DNA from 3 places in the Williamsia sp. z34 genome. Region 3 is predicted to be linked to each of the others. Evidence: riboswitches for the same ligand, from Rfam matches in the RefSeq annotation. Region 3 holds a riboswitch; each other region holds the start of a gene.
What was found. Region 3 has a riboswitch for S-adenosylmethionine ahead of AC51GT_RS21645 (bifunctional o-acetylhomoserine/o-acetylserine sulfhydrylase). Riboswitches for the same ligand answer to the same signal wherever they lie in the genome.

Region 1 (5,866 bases), on a different contig from region 3:
CGTCGACCTTGTCGACGCGGACTCGGCTGGACTGCTCCGGCGACAGGTCGAAACTCTGTCCGTCGGACGTGACCACTTCGGACTCGGCAGCGGGTTCGCTGCACCCGGTGACCAGCAATGCGAGCGTGGCAAATGCGGACGCGACGACCGCGAGTCGACGGCTTGTTCTGGACATGGTTGTTCCTTGTTTGTCGGATTGAGTGAAGACGGTTCAGAGGACGTGCGCGAGAAAGGCTTTGGTGCGTTCTTCCTTGGGAGAGTCGATGAGTTCGGTCGGGGTTCCCTGTTCGACGATGACGCCGCCATCCATGAAAACCACCGTGTCGGCGATCTCGCGTGCGAAACCCACTTCGTGGGTCACGATGACAAGCGTCGCACCGTCGCGGGCGAGCCCACGGATGACTTCGAGTACTTCGCCGACGAGTTCGGGATCGAGCGCTGATGTCGGCTCGTCGAACAGGATCACCTTGGGCCGCAGTGCAAGTGCGCGAGCGATCGCAACCCGCTGCTGCTGCCCACCCGAGAGCCTGCGTGGGTATTCGTGCGCCTTCTCACCGACGCCGACGCGCTCGAGCAAAGCCACTGCCTCAGGCTCGACGTCCGACCGCTTGCGTCTCTGTGCCGAGATCGGCGCCTCGATCACATTCTCCAGTGCGGTCAGATGCGGAAACAGGTTGAAGTTCTGGAACACAAAACCGATCCGCGAGCGCTGCTGCAGAATCTCCTTGTTGCTCAGCTCGTGAAGCTTGTTTCCCTTGCGTTTGTACCCCACCAGGTCACCATCGACACGGACGGTGCCGTGATCGACTTTCTCCAGGTGGTTGAGGGCACGCAACAGCGTCGACTTGCCTGATCCCGACGGACCGATGATCGCGGTGACCTCACCTGGGCGTACCACCAGATCGACACCCTTGAGCACCTCCAGATCGCCGAAAGACTTGTGAACTCCCCTGACCTCGACCGCGTACCTCGAATTCTCTATCGCCTCGGTCATCGGGTCGCCCCGCGTGGAGCAAAGGAGATGTCGGAGAACCGCTTTCGGATCTGCTGCACCGGCGTCAACGGAATGGTCCGCAGCGCGCCCTTGGCATAGTGCCGCTCCACGTAGAACTGCACCACCGACAAGATCGACGTCAGGACGATGTACCAGACAGTGGCAACCATCAGCAGCGGGACGACCCGTCCACTGCGCCCGTAGATGACCTGCACCTGGTAGAACAACTCGGCAATTGCCATGACCGACACGATCGAAGTGCCCTTGAACAAGCTGATGACCTCGTTCGCGGCGTTCGGAAGGATTCCCCGCATCGCCTGCGGCAGAATGATCTTGAAAAACTCGCGGCGCTTCGGAATACCCAGTGCGGCAGCGGCTTCGAGCTGACCCTGATCCACCGAGATGATCCCGGCCCGGATGATCTCCGCCGAATACGCCGCCTGGTGCAACGCCAGACCGATGATGGCCGCAGCCGAACCACTGATCACATTGTTGACGTTGAACTCGAAGAAGCCCGGCCCGAACGGAACTCCCACCGACAGCGACTGATAGAGGTACGCGAGGTTGAACCAGAACAGCAACTGGACGATCAAGGGGATCGAACGAAACGCCCAGATGTAGAACCAGGCAATCACCTGCAGTACCGGATTTTTCGACAGCCTGGCCGCGGCCAGCGCGATGCCGATCGCAAATCCGAACAGCGATCCCCAGAACGTCAACTGGATGGTCAGCCACAACGCAGACATCACCGACGACGCGGTGAAGTACTGCGCGAACGTCCCCCAATCCCAGCCCGGGTTGGTCGCAAATCCGTGCAAGAACTGGGCGACAACGATCAGCGCGGCAATCGCGATGATCCAACGCCATGGATGCCACTTCCGCGCGATGACCAGGTCGGCGTCGTCCACCGCCGCGGGTTCGTCGAGCGTGGAGCGGATATCTATCTGGGTCACTGTGACCACCGGTGTATGCGCGCAGCGAGCATCGCTGAAGGGCCTTCCAATAGGGCAAGAATGTGTGGGTGAGGTGGGTCAGACCTACGTACAGACGCCGGTGCCCGCTCGGCACAGGTCGACGTGCAAACGTCTCCACGAAGCGCGATCCATAATCGTTCCTCCATCGTTCTTGGCGGTAGCACCCACACGTCCTGCGACGGGGTTGCTGCGACGTCGACGAGCCAAGTCTCTCGGTCGCTCTGGATGGTGAGGAGGAATCTATGCGGTCGATGGACCAGACGTCAAGGGGTAGAATTTGATTTGCCTTGCGACACTGGGCTTTCGGGTTGCAATCACCATGTTTTAAACCTTGCGCCCCACCCTTGTGTCTGAAATCGGAACTCGTGTGACAGACAAAAGATCGCCCCCTCAAAAAGCTTGAGGGGGCGATCAGTCGGGTCAGTGCACGTCTACTCGACGTCCGCCTTGTCCACCACAACCGTTCCGCGCCAGCCGCCGACCACGCGCATGACGTGGTAGATCAGGAGTGCCGCCAGCGCACCGAGTGCGATGCCACCGAAGCTCAAATCGCCTATCGTCCACGAGAAGTCGGCGATACCGATCACGAGTGCGATGGCGGCGGTGAACTGGTTGACCGGTTTGGAGAAGTCCACCTTGTTCGTCACCCAGATGTGCACGCCCAGGATGCCGACCAGACCGTAGAGCGCGGTGGTCACACCACCGAGGACACCCGGCGGGACCGATGCGATCACCGCACCGACCTTCGGCGACATACCCAGCAGCACCGCGGCGATGCCGGCCACCCAGTAGGCGGCCGTCGAGTACACCTTGGTCGCTGCCATGACACCGATGTTCTCGGCGTACGTCGTTGTGGCAGAACCGCCGCCGCTACCGGCCAAGACCGTGGCGATACCGTCGGCAGCCAAGGCGCGACCGATCTTGTGGTCGTAGTTGATCCCGGTCATCGTGTTGATCGACTTGACGTGCCCGATGTTCTCGACCACCAGCACCAGCACCACCGGCAAGAACATCGGCAGCACCGACAGATGGAACGTCGGCGCCTGGAAATCGGGCAGGCCGACCCAATCGGCGGCTCCGATGGGGTCGGTGTCGACCTTGTCGCGGGCCAGGGCGAACAGGTAGCCGATGACAACGCTGGTGAAAATGGCGAGTCGTCCGAGCAGTCCCTTGAACAGCACCAGCGAGGCAATCAGCAGCACCAGGACCAGCGTGGCCGTGACCGCATCCTGCTCGTAGTTCGACTTGGCCGTGGGCGCGAGATTCAGGCCGATCAACGCGACGATGGTTCCGGTCACGATCGGCGGCATCAACGCGTGGATCCAGCCGGTGCCCGCGAAGTGCACCACCACGCCGATGACGACCAGCACCGCGCCCACCATCACGATGCCGCCCAGCGCGGAACCGTGCCCATGAGAGGCCGTCGCGGCGAGTACCGGAGCGATGATCGCAAAACTCGAACCGAGGTAGCTCGGCAATTGGTTGCGGGTGATCAGCAAGAACAGGATCGTGCCGATTCCGGAGAACAGCAGCGTCGTCGCCGGTGGGAATCCGGTGAGTACCGGAACGAGGAATGTCGCACCGAACATGGCCACCACGTGCTGCAGGCCGATGCCCACCGTGCGCGGCCACGACAGCCGTTCGGTCGGAGCAACCACCTCGTTGCTCCCGGCCGGCGACCAACCGAACAGCGGCGACCGGGTTTGGGTGGTCGCCTTGCCGGACGCAGCCGGCTTCAGATCTTCCTCAGACATGGGCAACAGTCTGCCGCGTTATGTGCCGATCCACGCCATTGCCTCCGATTCTCCGGCGCCACGTGGCCCGCACTGATCGCAAGACGGTAAAGTTACCGGCGGTGTGCCGGGAAGTCTGGTCGGCCGCGTGCTCAAGATTCCGTCGTTTCGACGGTTCGCGCGTGTCGTGTTTCTCCGACCCCTAGACAGGACACAACGTTGTCAGCGCAGGATCGAAAAACCCCCTCGACACTCTTTGCCCGCGGCTCATGGGCGGAGGCGTCGCGCATCGCCGACATCCTCCGCAAAGAAACCATCGGTGGGGCAATCCTCCTGGTGGCCACCGTGGTCGCACTGATCTGGGCGAACTCGCCGTGGTCCGATGCGTACGTCGAGCTGAGCGAGTTCCGGGTCGGCACCGACGCCCTGGGCGTGCACCTCGACTTGTCTCTGGCCACCTGGGCCGCCGACGGATTGCTCGCGATCTTCTTCTTCGTGGTCGGCCTCGAGCTCAAACGTGAGTTCGTCGCCGGCGACCTCCGCGATCCGAAACGTGCGGTCCTCCCGATTGCCGCAGCGGTCGGCGGCATGATCGTGCCGGCGATCATCTTCGTGGCGTTCACCGCCCACGTCGGCGATGGCGCCACGCAGGGCTGGGCCATTCCCACCGCGACGGACATCGCGTTTGCGGTGGCCGTCCTGGCGGTCATCTCCACGCATCTACCGGTGGCGTTGCGGACGTTCCTGCTCACCCTGGCCGTGGTCGACGACCTGCTCGCCATCACCGTCATCGCAGTCTTCTACAGCGAGGACATCGATCTCGGCGCGCTCGCGCTCGCCGCGATACCGCTGGTGCTGTTCGCCATCTGTGTGCAGCGACGAATCCGGTCTTGGTGGCTGCTCATTCCGCTGGCCACCCTGACCTGGGTGTTCGTCCATGAGTCCGGGATCCACGCCACGGTCGCCGGTGTTCTGCTCGGGTTCACCGTTCCCGTGCTTCGCAGCAAGGCCGCCGGCGGCCCGGAAGCCGGGATCGGTCTGGCCGAGCACTTCGAACACCGGATCCGGCCCATCTCGGCCGGCATCGCGATCCCGATCTTTGCGTTCTTTGCCGCCGGCGTCGCGATCGGCGGGTTCGACGGTCTGACCGATGCGTTGAGTGACCCGATCGCCCTGGGCATCATCTTCGGTCTGGTCTTCGGCAAAGCGATCGGCATCTTCGGCACCACCCGACTGCTATCGGCATTCACGCGCGCCTCCCTCGACGCCAGCGTTCGCTGGATCGACGTCTTGGGCATCTCGATCCTCGCCGGCATCGGTTTCACCGTCTCGCTACTCATCGGTGACCTCGCCTTCGGCCTGGGCACCGAGCGCGACCAGGTCGTCAAGATCGGCGTGCTGACCGGATCGCTGTGCGCGGCCCTGATCGCATCAATCCTGTTGCGTGCCCGAAATCGGCACTACCGCAGGATTCAGGAAGAAGAAGAGCGCGACGACAACCACGACGGCATCCCCGACATCTACCAGAACGAAAACAACAGCTAGCCAACCACTCTCACGCCACGACGGTTACCAACTTCGACCCCGTGAGGCACCGACAAGGGTAAATGACCCTTCGTCGGTCCTCAGCGGGCCGAAGTTGGCGGTGTTTCAAGCAGTACTCAGAGTTCCTCAACCGTGATGAGGCCGTCCTGGAGCGCGCGTGCCAGCAGCGAGGTCTTCGACGTGGCCGATCGACCGACCGCGTCGTATTTGTCGCGGATCCGCGCGATATGGGTGTTCACGGTTGCCGAGGAGATGAACAGCGTGCGGGCAGCGACATCCTTCGAGTCGCACAGCAGCCACGCACGAAGGACCTCAATCTCCCGCGCACTCAAGCTCGGCCTGGCCAGTATCTCGGCGGTCGCCTGATTCATCGTGAACATTTTCGATCCGATCTTTCGTTCGACAGCCGAGGGGTTTGACTGCCTGTCTCCCACTAAAGCTAGTGGCACAGTCCGACAACATCCAGCCAGCCTTTTCAATGCCCCCCGAACGGGGGGCATTGTTCACAACAAAAATATCGTTGCCCAAAGCTGCTGGCTCCGTTGATCTTGCGGTCCGCGGCCGCGCGGATAGTCTGCGACTCACCCCCGTGACACCACGAATCAACAAGCGTGACTTCG
Region 2 (5,866 bases), on a different contig from region 3:
AGCTCACTGATGAGGTTAAACCGTTGCGCCCCAATATCTTCAATAAAATCAGGTTGGTTTTGAACCAACTCGATCACGCCACACCCTGGATATCCCTGTCGCGCTTTGCGACTTCCTCACGAACGATCGGAATCACATACCGGCCGAAGTCGATCGCGTCGTCGAGCAGGTCGTAGCCGCGCGCCGAGAGGATCTCGATCCCGAGGTCGTGGTATTCGAGCAGCGCGGCCGCCACCGTCTCCGGAGAACCGACCAGCGCATTGGAGTTTCCGCCGCCCCCGGTCGCTTTGGCCGTTGCCGTCCATCCCGCGGCTCCGAACCGCTCGATTGAATCAGCGATCTCCAGCAGACGCTGAGAGCCGGCGTTCTGAGGCGATGTCAGAGAGAATCCGCGTGGGAATTGGGCGGCGCCGGCTGCCCGGGCATTGAGCTGACCGAGTATCGATTCGGCCTTCTGCCAGGCCAATTCATCGGTCGGTGCGATGATCGGCCGAAACGCGACCTGTAGCCGCGGGCGCTTTTGTCGACCTGCGGCTTTCGCGGAGGCGGTGATCGACGCGATCTGCTCGGCGGTGTTCTCGAGGGGTTCACCCCACAGCGCGTAGATGTCAGCCTCCGCGCCACCTACCGCATAGGCGGCCGGCGACGACCCGCCGAAGGAGATGTCGGGCCGTGGCTGCGCCACCGGGAAGACATCGGAGACGAAGTCGTTGAACCGGTAGTGGGTGCCGTTGTGGTCGAACGGTTCGCGGCTGGTCCACACCTTCTTGACGATCTGGATGTACTCACGGGTGCGTTCGTACCGCTGGTCTTTCGTCAGGAAGTCACCTTCCCGCTGCTGTTCGGTGTCGTTGCCGCCGGTGATGAAGTGCACCGTCACCCGTCCCCCGGAGATCTGGTCGAGGGTGGCGAAGGTCTTGGCGGCGAAGGTCGGGTACGAGACATTGGGACGGTGCGCCAGCAGGATCTCGATGCGGTCGAGGTTGCTTGCGATGTACGAGGCCGCCGCCGCGGGTTCCGGAGCACCGGCGCCATAGGCGAACAGGATCCGGTCCCACCCGAAATCCTCGTGTGCACGAGCGAGTTTGAGTGTGTACTCGCGGTCGAACGAACCGGCGGTGGTACGAGGGTGGGTCTCGGTGCCGTCATTCGTGGCTGCGATCCCCAGGAACTCTACTGGCATGGTTGTCCTTTTTCGAAGTGTCAGAGGAAACGTGTGGACGTGCGGCGGCCGACATATGTCGACGGCGGGATCCGGGTCGGGGCAGTCACGACAGCACCTCCAACGCGGTGGGAGTGGCGATCGGGCGACTCGGGATCTCGCGCCGCAGCACCGGGGCGATCTCGGACTGGAAGAGTTCGAGCGAGTCGCGGTGCTGGGCATTGCTCAGGCCGCCGGCGTCAGCATGCAGATGCATCACCTCATGGCCGAACTTCTCGTGGTACCGCAACACCTTGTCGATCACCTGTTGTGGACTTCCGAGTAGTAGCGAGCTGCGTTCCACAGCGTCTTCGAGGGTCGGAAACACCAGAGGCAGACCGAATGACCCGATTCTCGCCAAGGTGGCATCGAAGATCGGGCGGTAGGTGTTGATCGCATCCTGCGAGTTCTTGGTGGCGTAGTACCCGGCCGATCCGGCACCCACAAGAGCATCCGCCGGGTCGTGCCCGTATGCCGCCCACCGTGCTCGGTAGTGGTCGATCAATGCCGCATAGGGTTCGACCGGGTTGGTGACGTTGGCAGAGAACAGCGGATCCCCGTAAAAGGCTGCCAGGTCGACTGATTCACGGCTCGTGGCACTACCGTGCCAGACGCGGATCTTCTTCTGCAGCGGGCGGGGCAACGCCTCGGCGTCGATCAACGACGGACGGTACTTGCCGGTCCAGGTGACCGTGTCGTCCTCCCACAGTCGCCGGAACAGTTCGTAACCTTCGCGGTTGCGCTCCCATTGGTCGGCCTCGGTGACTCCGAACAGCTTGGCCTGCGCGGCGCCGTTACCCTTGCCGATCATCAGTTGCAGTCGACCGCCGGAAAGATTGTCGAGGGTCGAGTAGTCCTCGAAGGCGCGGACCGGGTCGAGCAGACTGAGCGTTGTCACCGCGGTGAACAGCGCGATCGTCGAGGTCCGTGCGGCGATGTTACTGAGCACAACCGGTGGCGACGAGGAGATGAACGGCCTCTCGTGCCGCTCGCCCACCCCGAAGCCGTCGAACCCCAATTCCTCTGCGAGGACCGCATTGTCGATCACTTCTCGAAACCGCTGCGCCGGGGACACGGTCTCGCCGGACAACGGGTGGGGCGTGTGGGTGATCAGACTGATCAACAGAAACTTCACCCGGACTCCTGAACTGATGACATGACACAACCTTCATCGGTCCCGGCAGTAGCACCCGCACCCGCCGAGGCGGGGGGTTGCTGCGACGTCAGCGAGCCGGGTCTCTCAGTCGCTCTTGATGATCCTTGTGCACAGTAGGCCCGTGCTCACCCACCGTGGAACGGTTAGATTCAGTCGGGTTCAAACCCCCGGTCATCGATGACCCCGGGGTGCTGCAATGTCACACAGAACAAACGCGATCTCGCGCCCTGTCATCAGCAACGATCAGTTGCCGACCGTGCGCACTTGGGGTTCGGCAAGATGCTTGCACCCGCAACGACTTTTCGCCAACCCCCGCAGCCGACCGAGTCGGCGATCGACCAGGCGCCTATGCCGGCGGCCGCTGCAGGTGCTCGCGCACGTCAGCGAATGCCCGGCCCACCACGGCAACATCGCGCGTACTCAGCAGATCGAACATGTTTCGCCTGACCTCGGCGACATGTCCGGGGCTCGCCGAGGTCAGCTTCTGCATCCCGGCGTCGGTCAGTTCGGCCAACATGCCCCGTTTGTCGTCTTCGCATTCGACGCGGCAGACCCATCCGGCGTCCACCAGACGACCGATTGCCCTGGTGGCGCCGCTTCGTGTGGTGGTGATCGCATCAGCGAGATCCCGCATGCGCAGTCGGCGCTGCGGCGCCTCGGACAAGACGACGAGCAGTTCGAAGTCGGTGAAGGACAAGCCCGCATCCCGCGCGAGCTGCTGATCGAGCGTCCGCAACAGCAACCGGGTCGCATCCAGGTACGCGCGCCACGTCCGCTGCTCGTCCTCACTGAGCCACTGTGTTGGTTCCACGGTTCAGAGCATAGCCAAAGTAGTTGACAACGCAATCAGTTGCGGTACGCTACCAAAGTAGTTGACAACGCAACCATTTACCTCTGGCCACTCGAAGCGCACACTGGATGAAGACCCCCCGCACGGAAGGACCGGCCATGAGCACCGCCGACACCGAGGACAAGCGCTCGCAGGAATACGCGGGCAGACGTGAGGCGATCCGTGCCAGACACCTGGTACCCGCCGACTCCCGCCCGGCGTCCTCGGCCCGCGGTCTGCACCACACCGCACTGGTCAGCGGCGATGTCGAACGCACCGTCCGGTTCTACCAAGACCTGCTCGGGTTCCCGCTGACCGAACTCATCGAGAACCGCGACTATCCCGGCTCCTCGCACTTCTTTTTCGACATCGGCAACTCAAACCTCCTGGCGTTCTTCGACTTTCCCGGCCTCGACGTCGGGCCGTACCAGGAAGTCCTCGGCGGACTGCACCACGTCGCGATCAGTGTCGAACCGCAGTGCTGGAAACACCTGCGCGACAAACTGATCGACGCAGGCGTTGAACTCATCGAACACAGCGAGGTGTCGCTGTACTTCCGCGATCCCGATGGCGCCCGCCTCGAACTCATCGCCGATCCGCTCGGCGAGATGTACGGCTCGCACGTTCTCTAGGCACGACCTGTAGGCGATACCGCTCCACCCGAAAGGCCCCACCGATGACCACCGCAACACCTCCCACCCGATTCGACCTCCGCCGCGCCGACAGCCGCTTCAAGACCGATGCGGGCTGGCTCGACTCCAAACATTCCTTCTCCTTCGGCCACCACTACGACCCGGCCAACACCCACCACGGCGTCCTGATGGTCAACAACGACGACATCGTGTTGCCCCGGCAGGGTTTCGATACCCATCCCCATCAGGACATGGAGATCGTCACCTGGGTTCTGCAGGGTTCCCTGGTCCATCAGGATTCGATGGGACACAACGGCGTCATCTACCCCGGCCTGGCACAACGGATGAGCGCCGGCACCGGGATCATGCATTCGGAGAAGAACGACGTCTGGCGCCAGGACAGCGCGGACGAGACCCACGATCCGGTGCACTTCGTCCAGATGTGGGTTGTCCCCGACGAATCCGGGATCACACCGGGATACGAGCAACTCGAGATCGACCATGAATTGTTGTCCGGTGGATTCGTTCCGGTGGCCTCGGGCATGCCCCGGTACGCCGACCACTCCGCGATCCGCATCAAAAATCGTTATGCCACCATGCATGTGGCGCGCATGACCCCCGGGCAGCGTCCACTGACCCTGCCGGACGCTCCCCTGTTGCACGTCTTCGTCCCGCGCGGTGAGGTCGAGATGGAGAGCGTCGGGGAGCTCGGCACCGGCGACGCGGTCCGCGTCCACGGTGATGGCGGACAGCAGCTGACCGCCACCTCCGATGCCGAGGTCATCGTGTGGGAGATGCATGCCGCGATAGCGGCCTGAGGGAGTGGGCACGTGGACTCCGATCCGATGGGTACCTTCGCGGAGCGTTTCGAAGAGCAACGCAGCCGGATGCTGTCGGTGGCGTACCGGATCACCGGCAGTATCAGCGATGCCGAAGATGCCGTCCAGGAATCCTGGTTGCGCCTCGATGCGGCCGATAGCGACTCGATCGATGATCTCGGAGCCTGGCTGACGACCGTGGTCGGACGAATCTGTCTGGACCGTCTCAAATCCGCCGCCGTCGTCCGCGAAAAGCAGGTGGGCCAATGGCTTCCGGAGCCGGTCGTGACGCAGGTCGTCCCCTCCCCCGAGTACGACGATCCCCTGCACGCCGTCATCGCGGCAGAGGACAGCCGCTACGCCGCGATGGTGCTGTTCGAAACCCTCACCCCGGCAATGCGCGTTGCGTTCGTCCTCCATGACGGATTCGGCGTGCCCTTCGCCGACATCGCCGAGATCCTCGGGTCCTCGACCCCCTCGGCACGCCAACTCGCCTCACGAGCCCGCCGAATCGTCTCCGACCTTCCGGCCCCGGTCAGCGACACCGAACAGGCCGAAGCCGTCGGTCGTCTCGTCGCGGCGATGGCGGCCGGTGACATGGATGCGGTGCTGGCTGCTCTGGACCCGGACGCGATGGTCGTCGGCGACGCCAACCGCACCACCCCCACCGCGGTTAAGGCGATCCGCGGTGCCGCCGGCGTCGCCCGGTTCCTGTTCTGGCTCCTGCGCCGTTACGGGCCAGATGCGCTCGCCCTGCAGATCCCGGTGCGGGTCAACGGCGAACTCGGCACCTACTCCGCCGGCTGGGAGGCCGACGGCGATCGTCGCGCCTCACCGGCCCGGGTGGTCTGCTTTGTTGTCCGCGACGGCCTGGTCGTGTCCATCTACGACATCGCCGACCCCGCCAAGCTGTCCGCCATCGATGCCGCTCAGTTGGTGCCCGTCTCCGAGGCAGCCCCGTCGACGGCCCAGGGCACCCGGCACGAATCCGTGGAGAACCCCTGATCGGTGATGCCCAACGCCGCGTACATCCGGGAGCGCTGGTTCTCCAGTGAGATCTGGTAGGTCAGCTCGATCAGTCCGTCGACCCCGAATCGCTCGCGCAGGTCGTCGACCTGCTCATCGGTCACCGTGGGTGGCGTCGCGGTCACCGCGTCCGCGTAAGCGATCGCGGCCCGCTCATCGTCGCTGTAGGCCGGCGACGTCTCGTAGTCGGCGATCTGCCGCAAA
Region 3 (5,866 bases):
GAAGAAGGTCAGGATCAGCGCGGCCCAGGCACTGCTCGCCAGCACGGCGAAAGCGGTGAGCGCGATCACGATGGAGACCAGACTGATGAGGATCGCCCTCACCACACCGCGATCGGCCAGGACACCGCCGAGGATGTTGCCGGCGACCATGCCCAGACCGAACAACATCAGGGCAAACGGGACCAGCGACTCGGAGACGCCCGAGACGGTGGTCAGCGTGGTGCTGATGAAGGTGTAGAAGGCGAACATCCCACCGAATCCGACGATGCCGATGAGGAGCGCAAACCACACCTGCGGGCGTCTCAACGCACCGAGTTCGGTCATCGGATTGGTGATCTTCATGTCCGAGAGTGCGGGCAGGAACTTGAACAGGGCCACAATCGTCAACAACCCGATGACGGCCACCACCACAAAGGCGGCCCGCCAACCGACGGCACCACCGAGCCAGGTCGCCGCGGGCACCCCGACGACGTTGGCGACGCTCAGACCGATCATCACCTGACCCACCGCTTTCGCCCTGGACTCGGGGCCCGCCAGATGTGCGGCGACCAACGCCGCGACCCCGAAGTAGGCGCCGTGTGGCAGTCCGGCGACAAAGCGGGCGACGATCAGCATGCCGTAGTTCTGGGCGAGGACGGTGGCGACATTGCCAACGGTGAACGCGACCATCAGCGCGATCAGCAGGGTGCGTCGCGGCATTCGCGCGGTCAGTGCAGCGATGGTCGGGGCACCCACCACGACGCCGAGCGCGTAGGCGGAGATCACATGTGCGGCTGTCGGTTCGGTGGTGCCCAGCGAATCGGCGATGTGGGGCAGCAGCCCCATCGCGACGAATTCGGTGGTCCCGATACCGAATGCGCCGAGTGACAGGGCCAGGATGGCGCTGCGTCTACCGCCCCGCACCGCCCCCGAGGATTCGGGGGCGACGGTGCTGACAGCAGACATGGGTGAACCTCTCGAAGTCGATCGGGGCGACGGCGACACTGCCGGGGCAATTCATTGCCGGGGCAACTACGGTGTCAACCCCGTCGGGGTCACGGCTCATTCCGGGATCGGACGTGAACTGACCCACAGATCGACGTGTCCGCGCGGTGGCGGGAGACCCGGATTACGGGGTGACGGCGAGGTCGGCCGGCACGTCGATGGGCGTTGTCTCGGTCGCGGCAGGCGTTTCGACTGCAGCCGGAGCCGGAGTCTCCGGTTCCTGATCGTCCGCCGAACCGGTACGGCCGGGATCGGCGGGCAGGTCGGAATCGGCAGTGTCGGGGAGCTGATTCCACCCCGGCGTAGTGGTGAACCCGTCGACCACCGGCGCCGCCGGCCCCTCCGACGCCCGATGTCGACCGGGCTCGGCAACGACTGCGGCCGACTCGGGCGGGTGATCGGCCGATGGCGAGTGATCAACGGGCGCCACGGCGAGGACCTTCTGAGAATCGTCGACGACGGCGGGGTGAGCGGCCGGGTCCGCCGGCTCGGTCCTGGCCTGAACCACCGCACCGAACACCGCAGTGGCCACGGTGCGCACCGTCGGCGCCGCGATGAACCCCAGATCCGGGTCACGCCGGTCGAGGACCGCATCGATCACCGCCACCCAGTCCCGGACGAAGTTCACCGGATACCCGACGACGCTGACCGCGCTCCCGAAGATCGCGGACCAGGCCGCCGGGTCCCCCGACAGCGCGTCCCGGATCGCGTACAGGTCGGTGAGATACGCACCGTGCCCGAGCTGCGGCAGAGCCGGCAGCAAGCCCATGATCGCGCGCGAGATCGGCTGGATGACAGCTGGTTCGAGACGCGGGAAATCGAGGATCACCGGGCGCAGCAGGTTGGGTAGTCCGACCTGCGCCAGCACGGTGGTCAGTGACGGATCGGCACCGACGAGGATCACCGTGGCCCCGTCGGAGCCCTCGACGACGGTCACCCCATCGGTGCCGGCGGACGCCCCCGGGCCCGCCGACATGATGTCGCCATAGCTGAAGTGCTTGACCCAGAAACCCAGCAACGCGTCCAGCGCCCCGATCGGATCTCGCCGAGGGTCGGGCACGTCGCAGACCGCATCACCGTCGATACAGACCGAGTAGACCGTCACATCGCCGAAATCGCCGTCGCGCGAACCGTCGAGCATCGCGCCCGGATATGCATTGATGAGATTGACCTCGGCCCCGGCGCCGGCGCTCGTTCCGCGTCGCCGCGGGTCGGCATAGAGCTCGCCCGACACCCCGTCGGCACTGACACCATCCGCCTTGCCCGCCGCGATGTCGGCCAGTACGTCGCCGGCCACTCGAGCGCCCTGCGAATAGCCGGTGATGACGGCCGGCTTGCCCGGGCAACTGGCCTGATAGGTCGCCACATCATCGGTGAGCACGGCTTGTCCGACCTCGATGTTGGCGTCGTAGCTCTGGGCACCGAGCGGCCAGAATGTCGCCGGATAGTCGACCCGTTTGACGACATAACCCTGGGCGATGTACCGGGTCTCCACTCCCCGTGTGTGCAGGAAGTCCGGATCGCCGGTTCCGGCCACCACGAACACGGCGCCGTTGCCACAGTCCGCCGGGGCTTCGGTGGCGAGCGCCGGGGCACTACCGAGGAAGGTCAGTACCGGCAGCGCGGCTGCCGCGGCCCCCGACGCAAGCGCCGTCACCCGGCGACCGGAACGGGTCGGGACTGCCCGACGACGTCTTGAACCATCATTCACAGCAGCCCCAGGTGTCTCGAATCGCACACGGCCTCGGGTGATTTGAGGCAACTTCACTGAAGTTACGACAACCTTTGCCGAAGGCCAATCGCATGAACGTAGTACAGCACGGCGCAGCCGACGGCGAGCCGCAGAATCGCCGTGCGCTGAACGCTTTTTTGCGCAGGATCCGCGTGTTATATCCTTTTGGCCAGGTCCTGAGTGTCAGCAATGAGCCCCGGCTAGCTGACCGGCAACCCTCCAACCGCGGTGGGGTGCTCCGGGTGACGACCAGGTTGCGGTTCGCCGCGGCAAGCGCGGGGTCCGGAAGGTCGGACCCTCTAATTGGATGTCCACCGACCATGAAAGAGAAGTCCTACATGTCTGACACCGACGTCAATCCGGCTGACAACTGGAGTTTTGAAACCAAGCAGGTCCATGTCGGCCAGAGCCCGGACTCGGCGACTTCTGCCCGTGCGCTGCCGATTTACCAGACAACGTCGTATACGTTCCGCGATACCGAGCACGCCGCGAACCTGTTCGGCCTCGCCGAGCCGGGCAACATCTACACCCGCATCATGAACCCCACGCAGGACGCGGTCGAACAGCGCATCGCCGCCCTCGAAGGTGGCGTGGCGGCTCTTCTCGTCGCCTCGGGTCAGGCAGCCGAGACCTACGCGATCCTGAACATCGTCGAAAACGGCGGTCATGTGGTGTCGAGTCCCCGTCTCTACGGCGGCACGTACAACCTGTTCCACTACACACTTCCCAAGCTCGGGATCCAGGTCAGCTTCGTCGACGACCCGGAAGACCTCGACAGCTGGCGCGCGGCCATCCAGCCCAACACCCGCGCCCTGTTCGGTGAGACCATCTCGAACCCGAACAACGAGATCCTCGACCTCCCGGGCATCTCCGCCGTCGCCCACGAGGCGGGTCTGCCACTGATCGTCGACAACACCGTCGCGACTCCGTACCTGATCAACCCGCTCGAACACGGCGCCGACATCGTGGTGCATTCGGCCACGAAATACCTTGGCGGACATGGCACCGCGATCGGCGGCGTGATCGTAGACGGTGGCACCTTCGACTGGCGCGGCCAGCGTGACGGCGTCGATCTGTTCCCCGGCTTCACCACCCCGGACCCGAGCTACCACGGCGCGATCTTCGCGGACCTCGGCGCTCCGGCCTACGCACTCAAGGCGCGCGTGCAGTGGCTGCGCGACACCGGTGCTGCGATCTCCCCGTTCAACGCCTTCCTCATCGCCCAGGGCCTGGAGACCCTGAGCCTGCGGATCGAGCGCCACGTGTCGAACGCCCAGGCCGTGGCCAAGTACCTCGAGGAGCACCCGCAGGTGGAGTCGGTGGCCTACGCCGGCCTCGAATCCTCCCGTTGGTACAAGCGGGGCCAGGAATTGGCTCCGCGCGGCCAGGGCGCGATCATCGGCTTCGAGATCGTCGGCGGCGTCGACGCAGGCAAGAAGTTCGTCGACGCACTGGTGCTGCACAGCCATGTCGCCAACATCGGTGACGTGCGCTCGCTGGTCATCCATCCGGCATCGACCACCCACTCGCAGCTGATCGCCGAGGAGCAGCTGGCCGCCGGCGTCACCCCCGGACTGGTCCGGTTGGCCGTCGGCATCGAGAACGTCGTCGACATCATCGCCGACCTCGACGCAGGCTTCGCTGCGGCCAAGTGAGGTGAGTATCGACCCGCACACGCCACCACGAACTCATCCGGACTGGGAATCCCTGCCCGATGGGCAGCTGACCAGTGTGCCGGTCGGCCCGATTTCGTTGGACAACGGTGGACAGATCGAGAATGTGACCCTGGCGTTTCAGCGCTGGGGCACACTCTCGCCCACCCGCGACAACGTTGTTCTGGCACTGCATGCCCTGACCGGCGACTCTCATGCAACAGGTCCCGCCGGTCCCGATCAGCCCACCCCCGGATGGTGGGACGGGCTGATCGGCCCGGGCGGCGCCGTGGACACCGACGAGTGGTGTGTCGTCTCGGCGAACGTCCTCGGTGGATGCGGCGGCTCTACCGGCCCGGCCTCACTGGATTCCGAAGGGCAGGTGTGGGGTTCACGGTTCCCGCACATCACCGTGCTCGATCAGGTCCGTGCCGAGGTCGCCCTGCTCGATGCGTTGCAGATCGATTCCGTCGCAGCCGTCCTCGGCGGTTCGATGGGTGGCGCACGCGCCTTGGAGTGGGTCATCGGCTATCCAGAGCGAGTGCGCAGCGGCTTGATCCTGGCCGTCGGCGCTCGCGCCTCGGCCGACCAGATCGGCACGCAGACAACACAGATCGCGGCGATCAAGGCCGACGCGAATTGGCAGAACGGCGACTATCACGGCACTGGCCGGACCCCCACGTCCGGCCTCGGCATCGCCCGCCGCATCGCCCACATGTACTACCGCAGCGAACCCGAACTCGACCAGCGGTTCGCCAACTTCCCTCAGGGACAGGAAGATCCGTTGCACGGTGGCCGCTACGCGGTGCAGAGTTACCTCGAGCACCAGGCCGACAAACTGGTCCGCCGGTTTGATCCGGGTAGCTATGTGGTGCTGTCCGAGGTGCTCAACAACCACGACGTCGGGCGGGGCCGCGGTGGCGTGGAAGCCGCCCTGCGGAGCTGCCATGTACCCGTTGTGATCGGTGGCATCGATTCCGACCGGCTCTACCCGCTGCGCCAGCAGATCGAGTTGGCCGAGCTCATGCCCGGCTGTGTCGATGGATTGCATGTGGTGCATTCCGCCAACGGCCACGACGGATTCCTCACCGAATACGACGCGGTCTCAGACCTTCTCAAGAAGACTCTCGTCCTCGCCCGCGGCTGATACCCGGCCCTGACCGACCGCTCATACAGCGGTCGGTCGGGTGCGGGCGACGCCGAATCGGGTCTAAAAGAACTGTCAGGTCGCGGGCTGCGAGGTCGGCACCGTATCCGCCGCCGGATCACCGGACTGCGGTGACTCCGGCGGGGCGACAAGAGGCGGCGCCGCGGGCGCAGGCGACGCGGTCACTTCCCCTTCAGACGGAGGAGCGATCTCCACGGGCGGATCTGGCGTCGTCGATTCCGGCGGCGGCGGGGGCGTCGATGGAGACGACGGGGACGGTGGAGTCGACGGCGTCGAAGGTGCGAGATTCGGGGGCCACGTGATGCTCGGCAACGGGAACGGGATCAACGA

Region 1: linked by a shared signal. The riboswitch ahead of AC51GT_RS17985 (amino acid ABC transporter permease) and the one ahead of AC51GT_RS21645 (bifunctional o-acetylhomoserine/o-acetylserine sulfhydrylase) in region 3 are both predicted to bind S-adenosylmethionine.
Region 2: linked by a shared signal. The riboswitch ahead of AC51GT_RS18085 (LLM class flavin-dependent oxidoreductase) and the one ahead of AC51GT_RS21645 (bifunctional o-acetylhomoserine/o-acetylserine sulfhydrylase) in region 3 are both predicted to bind S-adenosylmethionine.

Annotation. Positions count from the first base shown of each region.
Region 1 covers NZ_JCANWW010000007.1:59,198-65,063, reverse strand. The annotation lists gene AC51GT_RS17995 (ABC transporter substrate-binding protein) at 1-175, opposite strand, end outside; gene AC51GT_RS17990 (amino acid ABC transporter ATP-binding protein) at 212-994, opposite strand; gene AC51GT_RS17985 (amino acid ABC transporter permease) at 991-1,956, opposite strand; SAM riboswitch class I at 2,108-2,200, opposite strand; gene AC51GT_RS17980 (uracil-xanthine permease family protein) at 2,400-3,722, opposite strand; gene nhaA (Na+/H+ antiporter NhaA) at 3,921-5,246, shown strand; gene AC51GT_RS17970 (LuxR C-terminal-related transcriptional regulator) at 5,363-5,617, opposite strand.
Region 2 covers NZ_JCANWW010000007.1:78,647-84,512, reverse strand. The annotation lists gene AC51GT_RS18095 (hypothetical protein) at 1-77, opposite strand, end outside; gene AC51GT_RS18090 (LLM class flavin-dependent oxidoreductase) at 74-1,183, opposite strand; gene AC51GT_RS18085 (LLM class flavin-dependent oxidoreductase) at 1,269-2,336, opposite strand; SAM riboswitch class I at 2,367-2,461, opposite strand; gene AC51GT_RS18080 (MarR family winged helix-turn-helix transcriptional regulator) at 2,704-3,168, opposite strand; gene AC51GT_RS18075 (VOC family protein) at 3,306-3,818, shown strand; gene AC51GT_RS18070 (pirin family protein) at 3,863-4,636, shown strand; gene sigJ (RNA polymerase sigma factor SigJ) at 4,664-5,641, shown strand; gene AC51GT_RS18060 (carboxymuconolactone decarboxylase family protein) at 5,566-5,866, opposite strand, start outside.
Region 3 covers NZ_JCANWW010000010.1:81,321-87,186, reverse strand. The annotation lists gene AC51GT_RS21655 (MFS transporter) at 1-945, opposite strand, end outside; gene AC51GT_RS21650 (PE-PPE domain-containing protein) at 1,109-2,641, opposite strand; SAM riboswitch class IV at 2,889-2,998, shown strand; gene AC51GT_RS21645 (bifunctional o-acetylhomoserine/o-acetylserine sulfhydrylase) at 3,055-4,371, shown strand; gene metX (homoserine O-acetyltransferase MetX) at 4,373-5,515, shown strand; gene AC51GT_RS21635 (Hsp70 family protein) at 5,591-5,866, opposite strand, start outside.